Regions from separate parts of the Streptomyces sp. ATCC 21386 genome, predicted to be linked through region 1. Evidence: predicted binding sites of a transcription regulator. Region 1 holds the regulator's gene; the other holds the start of a gene.
The links. The regulator HspR, encoded in region 1, represses chaperone genes until heat shock. The targets are predictions, from matches to a motif close to TTGAGNNNNNNNNNCTCAA.
Positions count from the first base shown of each region.

Region 2: the regulator HspR is predicted to act here: its motif matches at 1,865-1,883, upstream of lon (endopeptidase La).

Region 1 covers NZ_JAAVVL010000001.1:278,461-281,864, forward strand. Annotated here, with positions in the region: gene grpE (nucleotide exchange factor GrpE) at 1-19, shown strand, start outside; partial or broken gene dnaJ (molecular chaperone DnaJ) at 71-1,250, shown strand; gene GWK25_RS01305 (heat shock protein transcriptional repressor HspR) at 1,256-1,711, shown strand; gene GWK25_RS01310 (PA14 domain-containing protein) at 1,788-3,404, opposite strand, start outside.
Region 2 covers NZ_JAAVVL010000001.1:1,595,524-1,598,927, forward strand. Annotated here, with positions in the region: gene GWK25_RS07040 (rhomboid-like protein) at 1-519, shown strand, start outside; gene GWK25_RS07045 (GNAT family N-acetyltransferase) at 460-1,137, opposite strand; gene GWK25_RS07050 (GNAT family N-acetyltransferase) at 1,266-1,799, shown strand; gene lon (endopeptidase La) at 1,906-3,404, shown strand, end outside.

The DNA.
Region 1 (3,404 bases):
TGGCCCGGACGAGGGCTGACGCCACAGGCCGACACGGCATGCAGGGTGAGTGGAAGGAGGGACGTCGAGGATGAGTACCAAGGACTTCATCGAGAAGGACTACTACAAGGTCCTCGGCGTCCCCAAGGACGCCACCGAGGCCGAGATCAAGAAGGCGTACCGCAAGCTCGCCCGCGAGTACCACCCGGACGCCAACAAGGGGAACGTCAAGGCCGAGGAGCGCTTCAAGGAGATCTCCGAGGCCAACGACATCCTCGGTGACCCCAAGAAGCGCAAGGAGTACGACGAGGCCCGCACCCTCTTCGGCAACGGCGGCTTCCGCCCCGGACCCGGCGCCGGCGGCGGCTCGTTCAACTTCGACCTGGGCGACCTCTTCGGAGGCGGCGCGCAGGGCGGCGGGGGGAGCGGGCGGCTTCGGCGGGGGCATCGGCGACGTCTTCGGCGGCCTGTTCAACCGGGGCAGCTCCGGCACCACCCGGGTGCAGCCCCGGCGCGGCCAGGACATCGAGTCCGAGGTCACGCTGAGCTTCACCGAGGCCATCGAGGGCGCGACCGTACCGCTGCGCATGTCCTCGCAGTCGCCCTGCAAGGCCTGTTCGGGCACCGGCGATGCCAACGGCACCCCCCGGGTGTGCCCGACGTGCGTCGGAACCGGCCAGGTCGCGCGGGGCTCGGGCGGCGGTTTCTCGCTCACCGACCCCTGCCCGGACTGCAAGGGCCGCGGCCTGATCGCCGAGCACCCCTGCGACATCTGCAAGGGCTCAGGCCGCGCCAAGTCCTCCCGCACCATGCAGGTCCGGATCCCGGCGGGCGTCTCCGACGGCCAGCGGATCCGGCTGCGCGGCAAGGGCGCCCCCGGTGAACGGGGCGGCCCCGCGGGCGACCTGTACGTCGTCGTGCACGTCGACCCGCACCCGGTGTTCGGCCGCAAGGACGACAACCTCACGGTGACCGTCCCGGTGACGTACCCCGAGGCGGCACTCGGCGGAGAGGTCCGGGTCCCGACCCTGGGCGGTCCGCCGGTCACCCTGAAACTGCCTCCGGGCACCCCGAACGGCCGTACGATGCGGGCCCGGGGCAAGGGCGCCTTCCGCAAGGACGGCACCCGCGGGGACCTGTTGATCACGGTCGAGGTGAGTGTCCCGAAGGACCTGTCGGGGAAGGCTCGTGACGCGCTGGAGGCGTATCGCGAGGCGACCGCGGGCGAGGACCCGCGAGCGGAGCTGTTCCAGGCCGCGAAGGGAGCATGAATGTGATGGACGGCCGCCGTAGGAACCCTTATGAGCTGACGGAAGAGACACCGGTGTACGTCATCTCGGTGGCCGCCCAGCTCTCCGGTCTGCACCCGCAGACCCTGCGCCAGTACGACCGTCTCGGCCTGGTCTCCCCGGACCGCACCGCCGGGCGGGGCCGTCGCTACTCGGCCCGTGACATCGAACTGCTGCGCACCGTCCAGCAGTTGTCGCAGGACGAGGGCATCAACCTGGCCGGCATCAAGCGCATCATCGAGCTGGAGAACCAGGTCGCCGCGCTCCAGTCCCGGGTGGCCGAGATGGAGGCCGCGCTCGACGGCGCCGCCGCGGCCATGCGCCAGCGCGAGGCGGCGGTCCACGCGTCGTACCGGCGCGATCTGGTGCCGTACCAGGAAGTGCAGCAGAGCAGCGCGTTGGTGGTGTGGCGGCCGAAGGGGCGGCAGCCGTCGGCAGACTGACGGTACGTCAAGTAGGAAGAGGGGCCCGGAGGTTCAGCTGAACCTCCGGGCCCCTGCTGTGTCCTGGTAGGTGTGCTCAGGGGGCCAGGGCCGCCCAGGCGTCGTCGGGGGCGGATTCGGTGCCGTCGGTGTGGAGGGCGGTCACCCAGTAGAAGTGGGTGGTGCCGGCGGCGGCCGTGGTGTCGGTGTACGACGTGCCGGTGACCGGGTCGGCGGTCAGGGGCTCGTAGGCGGCGGTGGCCGGGTTCCACCGGTACACCCGGTAGCCCGTGATGTCCGTCCCGTCGGAGTCGCCTGACAGCTTCCAGGTGAGGTCGACGCCGGCCCCGCCGGCGGCCTTCCCGGCGCTCGCGTCGACCAGCCGGTCCGCGGGGGTCTCCACGGTGGGCCGCAGGTCGAGCTCGGTGACGGTCGTGGACACCATCTTGTCGGCCGACGTGTAGGTGGAGTTGCCCGAGGTGTCCACCGCGTCCACGAAGTACGTGTGGTGCTCGCCGTCCTGGAGGTTCGCCGAGTCGACGAGCCGGCTGGTGCCCGCCTCGACCGTGCCCACATGCGTGTACTCGGTCCCGTCGTCCACCGTGCTGAGGCGGAACACGTTGTACTCGGCGAGGTCGGAGACCGGGCTGTCGTCCCAGTCCAGGACCGTGCCGTACTCGGTGGCGGTGGCCGTGAACCCGGTGACGAGCGGCGGGGCGGTGCCGTCGCCGTAGCCGTGGGAGATGGTCTGCGAGGGGGCCGACTCCCGGCCGAGCGCGTCGACGGTCGTCACCCAGTACACGTAGAACCCGTCGTCGGGGCTCGGCACGACCGTGGTGTCGGTGCAGGTGTAGGTGTACTTGGTGCCGTAGGCGGTGTCGGTGAGCTTCGGTTCGCAGGGCACCACCCGGGAGTCGACGACGTCGAAGGTCCCGGTCGCCTCGTCGAAGCGGCGCTCCTCGCGGTGGACGCGGAACTCGGTCGGCGCGTACGGCGACACGTCCCAGCGCAGATCGACGCCGCCGCCGTCCTCCGGCCGGTTCTCCGTCTTCCAGAAGTACGTCGTCGCGAGCGGCCGGGCGATCGACACCACCGACGAGTACGCGGTGTTGCCCGCCGCGTCCGACACCGCGACCTTGTAGTACGAGGTCTCCCCGTACGGGGCGGTGGCATCGGTCGCCGAGTTGCCCCAGGGGCCCTTGACCTCCTCGAACGGTCCGTCGGGCGAGGCGGCCCTCAGCAGCCGGTTCGTCTCGGCACCTTCGGACATCCACCAGAGGGACACCCCGTGGAGGGAGGACTCACCGCTGACCTTCAGATCCCGGACGGTCGGCGGGATCCGGTCCACCGTGGTGACCAGCTGATCGGCCGTGCCCGTCGACGTGTTGCCCGCCTTGTCGTAGGCGCGGACCTCGTAGTAGTACGCCGCGCCCGACTTCGGCAGCCCGGTGTCGGTGTACGAGGTGGAGGTGGTCGTCGCGACCGGCGTGCTGCCGAACGAAGCGCCCTTGAGCCGCCGGTAGACCTTGTACCCGGCGAGGTCCATCTCCTTGTTCTTCGCCCAGGTGACCTTGGCCCTGCCGGTGGCCTCGTCGTACGCGACCGCGGCCCCCGTCGGGACGAACGGCTTGACCGTGTCGACGGTGGCGGAGGTGCGGGGCGTGTAGGCGAACTTGACCTTGGCGGACCCGGTCCAGTTGACGTAGTCGACGCG
Region 2 (3,404 bases), 1.3 Mb from region 1:
GCGCATCTGGTCCACTCCCCGGTGCCGGTCCTGGTCGCGAGCGCGCTGTGGGTCGCGGGCGGGGTCGGCTCCGTGTACGTCTTCGCCTTCGTGCTGGTACTGACCGCGCTGGAGCGCCGCATCGGCGGGTGGCGCACGGCCGGTGTCTTCCTGCTGGGCCATGTCCTCGCCACCCTCGTGACGGAGGTCCCCGTGGGTCTCGCCGTCCTGGTCGGGCATCTCCCCGACAGCTCCCTCCACCGCCTCGACTACGGCATCAGCTTCGGGGTGGCGGCGAGCGCGGGCGCGTTGGCGGGCCTGCTGCCGCCTTGGCTGCGGTGGCCGCTCCTGCTGGGCTTCGGCGGCATGCTCCTGGACGACCTGCTCGCGTTCGCGGACCCGATGACCAACTGGGGGCATCTGCTGTCCCTGGCGATCGGAGTGGCGATGCGGCCGGTCGTACGGGAGTGGCACCGCCCGTCAGGGTCGGCCGGTGAACCTCGCGCTCGTCAGCGGGGCCGTCACCGTCCAGCCCAGTGACGCGTAGAGGGCTCGGCCGTCCGGTGTGCCGGCCAGCACCCCCGTCTCCGCGCCCTGTTCGAGGGCGGCCTGTGTGAGGGTGTCCATGACGAGGCTGCCGAGGCCGCGACGGCGGTGGGCCGGTGACGTCTCAATCTGGTCGGCGACCGCTGTAGCTCCGGTCGGGACGATCTGACCGCGGGCCGCCAGGGAACCGTCCGGTGCCGCGACCATCACCCGGGTCACGCCGCCGCGCGACCAGGTCCGCAGCCGGTAGCCGTCGGGCAGGGAGGCCGCCGGGGTCTCGCGGGGCCTCAGGCGTACGGTCATCAGGAAGCCGGGGTCGGGGTCGATCCACCACCCCTCGTCGAGCCAGGGGGCCACCGTCGACGCGTCCGCGAAGACCTTGAGCCAGGTGCCGGCCCCGGTGACGGCGTCGGCGATCTCGCGGACGGTCTTCTCCTCCACCTCCTCGTTCGTCGCCGAGAGGACGTGGCGGGTGACGTGGTGGGCCAGGCCCATGTCGACGGTGAAGCCCCAGGGCTCGACCACCGGGGGCGCCGCTCCCCGGGACACGACCCACCCGTCGACCCATGCCCGCACTGTTCCGTCCACCGATACCCCCGTGTCTGCAGTCATGGGCGAGATTGTAATGGTCATGATCAGGAGCGGGCTATTACCTCGCGGGGGTGCGGGCGTAGGGGCGGGAAGCCGTGCATCTCCTTGATCTCCTTGAACGCCGCCGGGCCTCTTGCTTGGCTGACCGCATGACTGATCTCGGACCCGTCGCCTGGCCGCCCGTCCCGATCCGGACCGAGAGGCTCGTGCTCCGTGAGTCCGAGGGCCGGGACCGTGCGGTGTTCGTCGAGTTGCACGCCTCGCCGGAGGTGCACACCTATCTCGGCGGGCCCCGGCCGCGGGACGAACTGGAGCGCGAGTTGCCCGCAGTGCCCGAGCGGTGGCCGGGGAGTTTCGTCGTCGAGCTCGACGGGGCGATGATCGGGCAGATCCTGCTCAGGAGGGCGCCCGGGCGCCTTCGCCCGGCAGTCGAGGGGAAGGTCGATCTCGGCTACCTGTTCCTGCCGGGGGTGTGGGGATTCGGGTATGCCGCCGAAGCGTGCGCGGCGGCACTCGACTGGCTCGACGGCTTCCTTCCCGGCGAGCCGGTGGTGCTCGCCACGCAGACCGCCAATGCCGCCTCGATGCGCCTCGCGGCGAAGCTGGGGTTCACCGAGGTGGAGCGATTCCGGGCCTGGGACGCCGAGCAGTGGCTCGGGCAGCGCGGGGGTCGCCCGGCGTGAGGCGGCTCGTGATCGCCCACAGCGAACGGACGTCCGCTCGGGGAACATTCCTCGGCTCATCTGCATTGAGTCGGCATAGCTCAACTTGACTGCCGAGGGAGAGATCATGGCATCGACGTCCGCACCGCTCACCCTGCCCGTGCTGCCGCTCGACGAAGAGGTCGTGCTGCCGGGAATGGTGGTGCCGCTGGACCTCAACGACACCGACGTACGAGCCGCGGTGGAGGCCGCCCAGGCGGCCGCGCGGGCCGAACCGGGGAAGCCGAAGGTGCTGCTGGTGCCGCGTATCGACGGCGCCTACGCGAGCATCGGCGTGCTCGGGACCGTCGAGCAGGTCGGACGGCTCGCGGACGGCGACCCCGGGGCGCTCATCCGGGCAGTGCGCCGGGTGCGGATCGGGGCCGGGACCACCGGGCCCGGCGCCGCCCTGTGGGTCGAGGGGACGCGGATCGACGACGGCGTGCCGGAGCCGCTGCCCGGACAGGTCGCCGAACTCGTCAAGGAGTACAAGGCACTTGCCACCAGCTGGCTGCGCAAGCGCGGAGCCTGGCAGGTCGTGGACCGGGTGCAGGCCATCGACGACGTCTCCGCGCTCGCCGACAACTCCGGCTACTCGCCCTTCCTCACCCTCGAACAGAAGATCCAGCTCCTGGAGACCACCGACGCGGTCGCCCGGCTGAAGCTCGCCACCCAGCTGCTCCGCGACCACCTCGCCGAGCAGGACGTCGCCGAGACCATCGCCAAGGACGTCCAGGAGGGCGTCGACAAGCAGCAGCGCGAGTTCCTGCTGCGGCGTCAGCTCGAGGCCGTCCGCAAGGAACTGCGTGAACTGAACGGCGAGAAGGACGGTGAGGAGTCCGACGACTACCGGGCCCGCGTCGAGGCCGCCGACCTGCCGGAGGCGGTACGGGAGGCCGCGCTCAAGGAGGTCGACAAGCTGGAGCGGTCCAGCGATCAGTCGCCCGAGGGCGGGTGGATCCGGACCTGGCTCGACACCGTCCTGGAACTCCCTTGGAACGAGCGGACCGAGGACGCCTACGACATCCAGGGCGCCAAGAGCGTCCTCGACGCCGAGCACGCCGGGCTGGAGGACGTCAAGGAGCGCATCACCGAGTACCTCGCGGTGCGCAAGCGGCGGGCCGAGCGGGGCCTCGGTGTCGTCGGCGGGCGGCGCGGCGGTGCCGTGCTCGCGCTCGTCGGGCCGCCCGGCGTCGGCAAGACCAGCCTCGGCGAGTCCGTCGCGCACGCCATGGGGCGGAAGTTCGTCCGGGTCGCGCTCGGTGGTGTGCGCGACGAGGCCGAGATCCGCGGACACCGGCGCACGTACGTCGGCGCGCTCCCCGGCCGTATCGTCCGCGCCATCAAGGAGGCCGGGTCCATGAACCCGGTCGTCCTGCTCGACGAGATCGACAAGATGGGCTCCGACTTCCGGGGCGACCCGGCGGCCGCGCTGCTCGAAGTCCTCGACCCCGCGCAGAACCACACCTTCCGGGACCACTACCTGGAGGTCGAGCTGGACCTGAGCGACGTCGTCTTCCTCGCCACCGCCAACGTGCTGGAGGCGATCCCCGAGGCCCTGCTCGACCGGATGGAACTCGTCCGGCT